Regions from separate parts of the Paucibacter sediminis genome, predicted to be linked through region 2. Evidence: predicted binding sites of a transcription regulator. Region 2 holds the regulator's gene; the other holds the start of a gene.
What was found. Region 2 encodes NrdR, which represses ribonucleotide reductase genes. Its sites were predicted from a motif close to CACNANATNTNGTG; they were not measured.
Positions count from the first base shown of each region.

Region 1: a site for NrdR is predicted at 1,566-1,579, ahead of PFX98_RS17045 (ribonucleoside triphosphate reductase). Genes of this name have one in related genera too.

Region 1 is NZ_CP116346.1:3,673,890-3,677,298, forward strand. It holds gene PFX98_RS17035 (methyl-accepting chemotaxis protein) at 1-55, shown strand, start outside; gene PFX98_RS17040 (hypothetical protein) at 125-640, opposite strand; gene PFX98_RS17045 (ribonucleoside triphosphate reductase) at 1,585-3,409, shown strand, end outside.
Region 2 is NZ_CP116346.1:4,158,742-4,162,150, forward strand. It holds gene PFX98_RS19210 (GspH/FimT family pseudopilin) at 1-78, opposite strand, end outside; gene PFX98_RS19215 (type IV pilin protein) at 75-524, opposite strand; gene PFX98_RS19220 (GspH/FimT family pseudopilin) at 656-1,210, opposite strand; gene nrdR (transcriptional regulator NrdR) at 1,300-1,743, opposite strand; gene glyA (serine hydroxymethyltransferase) at 1,765-3,012, opposite strand; ZMP/ZTP riboswitch at 3,070-3,204, opposite strand; gene PFX98_RS19235 (transglycosylase SLT domain-containing protein) at 3,259-3,409, opposite strand, start outside.

The sequences.
Region 1 (3,409 bases), 480 kb from region 2:
GCGCAACCAGGCGCAGCAGCTGTCGGAGCTGGTGGCGAGTTTCAGGTTGAGGTGAGGGGGATGTTTGCGCCGCACCAAGCCAGGCCGCCAGCTAGGCCTGCGCTGCGATGGAGTTCGTAGTCGCTCAGTTGGATTTCGGGGTAGGGATCAATGGGCTTTGGTCGAGCATCGATCGTTGAAGATCAGTAACCGTCGGATCGTTTGGCGGATATGCAAATGCGCCGGTTGCCGGGTCTTTCAGGCTTTGGGTGCCAAACCATTGCTGGCGTCCCATGGACAAATGCAGGCGATCCCAACTCACTCGTTTCAGCTGCTTTGCAAAGCGCCTTTCAGGCTCCAGGGCCGCTGCGATCGTGGCGAGGGCGTGCGCCAACCTGTACTCCTCCGGCGTGCTTCCGTGTTGGAAGATAAGCGCAGCATTCTCATAGTCGATGGGCTCGACCACCTTACCTTCGCGAAGCATTCTCAGCACTGTGGCGCGCCTTTCGTAGTCTCGCACGGAGCTATCGGCGGCAGATTCCCGTGTCTGACGAACAGCCTGATCGTCGGAGACCAACTTGGACAGTTCCATATTCATCGCCTGCACCGGCGATCCCAGTGCGACGAGTGCAAGCAGTGGCAAAAGGCAGCTGAATTTCATGGTTACCTAACTTATTAATGATCTGCTCGACGAAACGCGCTGCAGGGCAGTTCTCATCTGAGGTCATGGCATGGTCTTCAACGAACCCGACTCAATGCATTCAGATTCTCCCTCCAGAACGACGGCATTTTGGGGTCGGAGTTGGAGGTATCTAACGCGCGACTTAGCTGCATTCAGGCGCCAACCCCGTAAGTTGGATTGACAGAGCGGGAGATATCAAGCCGCCCGCGTTGCACAAGGGTGGCCGCGCCGCAGCCCAGGCCGGCAGGCACTCGGCCCCAGATGCGGTGGCCTTCGCGTAGAACGCTCAGGCTTCCCTCGGTGCTCGCCGAACCGGGACTCGCGCACAACTCGCCGTCGCACCCCTGCGGGCCGGCGTGTGCCAGTGGCACCCGCCTGTGCTCCAGCTCAAACAAGGCGCGCTCGACGCATCGCCTGGAGCGATGCGCAACCCGGTTCTGCTGCGCGCCTCGGCATCGCAAATGGGGCCTCGCACCTGCCGACCTGCGCTGCTCGGGCAGTGCACGGCCTTGATGTCGTGGTGCGCGAGCAGCGGTTGGAGCAAAGCGCAGGGCGGGTGGTTGCGGTGGCCCTTTTGCGGTGCCGAGCACCGCAGCGGCTCGCAGCCGCGCGCGTACTCGCGCGCTTCAAGCACTGGATTGGCGCAACTTGTCTGAGCGCAATGAGCGCAGCGAATGCAGCGAGTTTTGCGCCGGCTGCGAGTTGCGAGGAGCGCAGGGGAGCCTGAGCGCAGCGAGGGCCTCCGCATCCGGGCCGCAGCGGCCACCCGCCCTGGGCTTTGCCTGCATGACCGTCGCAGGGTTGCCGAGTTCGCCCTCGCATTTTGCGCTGGCGCAAAGCCCGCTCAAGTCGCCGGGGTCAGGTCTTGTTGACCACATATCTAGTGTCTATCCTGCCGGCCTGACACTAGATATAGGTTTTTCATGTCCACTCAAGCGGCCCAGCAGCCTACGGCGCTGATGAAACGAGACGGGCGCGTCGTCGCCTTCGACGCGGCCAAGATTGCCAGCGCGCTGGCGCGGGCCGGCGCGGCCACCGGCGAGCTGGATGCGCAGCGCGCGCAGCAGCTGACGCAGGCGGCGGTGCTGCCACGCCTGCAAGGGGTTCGCTGCCCGCAGATCGAGCAGGTCCAGGATGCCGTCGAGGCCGCGCTGTTCGATGCCGGCCTGCGCCACACGCTGCGCGCCTATGTGGTGTATCGCGAGCAGCACCGCCAGCTGCGCGGCGCGCGCCAGACCCTGGTGGATGTGCAGGCCACCATGGACGAATACCTGCAGCAGCGCGACTGGCGCATCAAGGCCAATGCCAACCAGGGCTGGAGCCTGGGCGGGCTGATCCTGAACGTCTCCGGCAAGGTGGTGGCCAACTACTGGCTGGACCAGGTCTATCCGCCCGAGGTGGGGCGCGCGCATCGCGAGGCCGATCTGCACATCCACGACCTCGATATGCTGAGCGGCTACTGCGCCGGCTGGTCGCTGCGCACCCTGCTCAACGAGGGGCTCAATGGCGTGGCCGGCAAGGTCGAATCGGCACCGCCGCGCCATCTCTCCAGCGCGGTAGGCCAGATCGTCAACTTCCTGGGCACGCTGCAGAACGAATGGGCCGGGGCGCAGGCCTTCTCCAGCTTCGACACCTATCTGGCGCCCTATGTGCGCCAGGACGCCCTGGGCTACGAGCAGGTGCGCCAGTGCATGCAGGAGCTGGTCTACAACCTCAACGTGCCCTCGCGCTGGGGCACGCAGACGCCGTTCACCAACCTGACCTTCGACTGGACCTGCCCCGAGGATCTGCGCGAGCAGGTGCCGGTGATCGCGGGCCGCGAGATGCCGTTCTGCTACGGCGATCTGCAGGCCGAGATGGACCTGATCAACCGCGCCTATATCGAGGTCATGATGGCCGGCGATGCGCGCGGCCGCGCCTTCACCTTCCCCATCCCCACCTACAACATCACGCCCGATTTCGACTGGGACAGCCCCAACGCGACCGCGCTGTTCGAGATGACGGCGCGCTACGGCCTGCCGTATTTCCAGAACTTCCTCAATTCCGAGCTGCAGCCGAACATGGTGCGCTCGATGTGCTGCCGCCTGCAGCTGGATCTGCGCGAGCTGCTCAAGCGCGGCAACGGCCTGTTCGGCTCGGCCGAGCAGACCGGCTCGCTGGGCGTGGTGACGATCAACTGCGCGCGCCTGGGCCATCTGCACGCCGGCGACGAGGTCGGCCTGCTGCGCCGCCTGGACGAGCTGCTGGCGCTGGGGCGCGACAGCCTGGAGATCAAGCGCAAGCTGATCCAGCGCCTCATCGATGCCGGCCTGTTCCCCTACACCAAGCGCTACCTGGGCACGCTGCGCAACCATTTCTCGACCCTGGGCGTGAACGGCGTCAACGAGATGATCCGCAACTTCACGGCCGATGCGCAGGACATCAGCACGCCCGCCGGCCATGCGCTGGCGCTGCGCCTGCTGGACCATGTGCGCGGCCGCATGGTCGAGTTCCAGGAACAGACCGGCCACCTCTACAACCTCGAGGCCACGCCGGCCGAGGGCACGACCTACCGCTTTGCCAAGGAAGACAAACGGCGCTTCCCTGCCATCCTGCAGGCCGGCACGGCCGAGCAGCCTTACTACACCAACAGCTCGCAGCTGCCGGTGGGCTTCACCGACGACCCCTTCGAGGCGCTCGAGCGCCAGGACGAGCTGCAGCGCAAATACACCGGCGGCACCGTGCTGCATCTCTACATGAACGAGGCGC
Region 2 (3,409 bases):
CAAGAGGCCAAGAATGGCCAAGGTCACCATGACTTCAATGATCCCTATGCCGCGAAGATTGACGGATGTCCTGCTCATTTGGGCCAGCACTTGTCGTTGGTTGAGTCGCCCGCCTTGTTGCTCGACGTGTAAGTGATCGTGCCGCGGTTCAGGATGACGCTCATGGTGGCGCAGTCGCCGTCATCGCGCTGACGCCCGCTGGCCTTGGCCGTAGCCACTACCGTGTAGCCGGACGCACTCACGTTTGCGACCGAAATGCTGTAATTGCTGCCCCCAAGGCTGGAGTCGAACTTGAGCTGTTCGGACAGATCGGTGGCATAAATCGGTGCGTTGGCCCGCCAGCGCTCCTGAGCCTGCTGGACGGCGGACAAGGCGCTAAAAGCATCGGCGCGCCGGCCCTTGACCACATAGGCCTGGTAGCTGGGAATCGCGATGGCGGCCAAGATGGTGATGATGATCACCGTCACCATCAGCTCGACCAGCGTGAATCCTGCCAGCCGCGCCTTACCACGGGTCTGCTGCATATTGCGCACGCCAAGTAGCTTGAGTTGTGCGGATGTTGGCACTTGGTGCTCAAGCGATTCAGGTTGCGCTGCCCGCTGGTCGCGCCAGCCCTACCGCTCGTCCTTACCCCCCTTGTTTCAGGGGGGGGGCATCAACCACAGCTGGGCAAGGCTCCGCGCGCTGCGTCGGGGGAGCAGGTTCGCACCCTGCCGGCGATGCTCACAACGTGTCGGATGCTGGGGCTGTGCGCGAGCTGAATGTCAATGCTGCCGGTCGTGCTGACCGTGCCTTGGTGACCTTGAAACGTCATGCGCCGCACGTTGGCCTTGACCTGCGGAGACAGCGGTAGCGGCAACCACTGCGCCTTGATCAAGGTGCCGCTGTCTTGGCAGACGGTCTGGCCGTCAGCATTGCAGCTGCATGCGTCGGTCTTGCCGCTGTGCATCCAGTAGCAACTGCCCGAGGCGTGCTGGACGAAGCTCACATGCACGGTCGTAGCGGTGCGCACCGCTTCGCTGCGCGCTTGCTGCAGGTCCACATAGACGGCCGCCGCCACTGCATGCACGCGCTGCCTGGCGTTGAATTCCTGCACGGCCCGCATCACGGACACCAGCAGCAGAGCGATGACAGCCAGACAAATAAAGACTTCGATCAGCGATCTGCCAGCATCGCCTCGAAGTGCGCTAACACGTGAGCCCTTGTTCATCGCCGCCACCCGCTGAGAGTTTGAAGCTGGAAGCTCAAAAACTAGGCCACGCGGGCACGGACTTCCCTCCCTCGGAAGAGGGGGGCTGCTCAAATCTCGCGAATCAACTGGCGGAACTCGTCCACATCCTCGAAGCTGCGATAGACCGAGGCAAAGCGCACATAGGCCACTTTGTCGATGCGCTTGAGCTCGCGCATCACCAACTCACCCAGCCGGGTGGAGGGGATTTCCTTGGCGCCGCTGGCGAGCAGTTTTTCGTGGATGCGCTCCAGGGCCGCATCGATCTGCTCAATGCTCACCGGACGCTTACGCAGCGCCAGTTGCATGGAGGCGCGCACCTTGCTCGGATCGAACTCGGCGCGCGTGCCATCCTTCTTGACCACCGCGGGCATGGCGATTTCCGCCCGTTCATAGGTGGTGAAGCGTTTCTCGCAGCCCTGGCAGCGGCGCCGCCGGCGCACCACGTCGCCCTCATCGGACTCCCGGGTCTCGGCGACCTGGGTCTCGTGGTGTCCGCAGAAAGGGCAACGCATGCGACGGGGCGGCTCGTTGGCTCAGCGGTAGACCGGGAACTGACGCGTCAGCGCGGCCACCTTGGCGCGCACGGCTTCCAGATTCGCCTCGTCGCCCGGCTTGTCCAGCACATCGGCGATCAGGTGCGCGGTCTGGCGCACCTGCTCTTCCTTGAAACCGCGCGTCGTCATGGCCGGCGTACCCAGGCGGATGCCGCTGGTCACCATGGGCTTTTGCGGATCGTTGGGAATGCCGTTCTTGTTGCAGGTCATGTGGGCCTTGCCCAGCAGGGCCTCGGCCTCCTTGCCGGTCAGGCCCTTGGGCCGCAGATCCACCAGCATGACGTGGCTTTCGGTACCGCCGGAGACGATGCGCAGGCCGCGCGCGATCAGGGTCTCGGCCAGCACCTTGGCGTTCTTGACCACCTGTTCCTGGTAAGTCTTGAATTCCGGCGTGAGCGCCTCCTTGAAGGCCACCGCCTTGCCGGCGATGACATGCATCAGCGGGCCGCCCTGGATGCCGGGGAAGATCGCGCTGTTGATCTGCTTGGCCACATGCTCCTTCATCAGGATGATGCCGCCGCGCGGGCCGCGCAGGCTCTTGTGGGTGGTGGAGGTCACCACATCGGCATGCGGCACCGGGTTGGGGTAGACGCCCGCGGCGATCAGGCCGGCGTAATGCGCCATGTCCACCATGAAATAGGCGCCGATCTCCTTGGCCACCTTGGCAAAGCGCTCGAAATCGATGCGCAGGCTGAAGGCCGAGGCGCCGGCGATGATGAGCTTGGGCTTGTGCTCGCGCGCCAGGCGCTCCATCGCGTCGTAATCGATGTCTTCCTGTTCGGTCAGGCCGTAGCTGACGACCTTGAACCACTTGCCGCTCATGTTCAGCGGCATGCCGTGGGTCAGGTGGCCGCCTTCGGCCAGGCTCATGCCCATGATGGTGTCGCCCGGCTGCAGCAGGGCGAAGAACACGCCCTGGTTGGCCTGCGAGCCCGAGTTGGGCTGCACATTGGCGTGCTCGGCGCCGAACAACTGCTTGACGCGGTCGATCGCCAGTTGCTCCACCACGTCCACGTACTCGCAGCCGCCGTAGTAACGCTTGCCGGGATAGCCCTCGGCGTACTTGTTGGTGAGCTGGCTGCCCTGCGCCTGCATGACGGCGGGCGAGGTGTAGTTCTCCGAGGCGATCAGCTCGATGTGGTCTTCCTGGCGCTGGTTCTCATTCAGCACGGCGGCCCACAGGTCGGGATCTACGTTGGCGAGAGTCGAAAGGCTGCGGTCAAACATGGTGTGATGCTGGCTGTACTCTAGGGTTGGAGCCCGGCGGCCACGTCACGACGTGGTGCAGGCTGCCCAGGCGAACGGCGGAAAAGCTGACACGAACCAGGGCCCATGGCAGTTCGCGCTCCCCGGTGGTCAACCACCTCGGGCCGGCATAACAGGGTATAGCGGCCTTCATCGCCAGTCGCGCGAAGGCTGCAGTGTAGCGGACGATTCCCGGCGGATTAGGGTTGCGCCGGGTGGGACAGTGCATCAATGTGCCAGCGCGATCCGCTCGTCTGCCACGGCCGGCGCTGCCGGCTTGGCAACCGGCGGCCGGCCATTGGCCACCGCTTTGAGCTGCTCGTGCTCGGCCAGCACGCGGCCGGTATAGCCGGCGTCGTCCGGCAGGTTGGCGGCACCG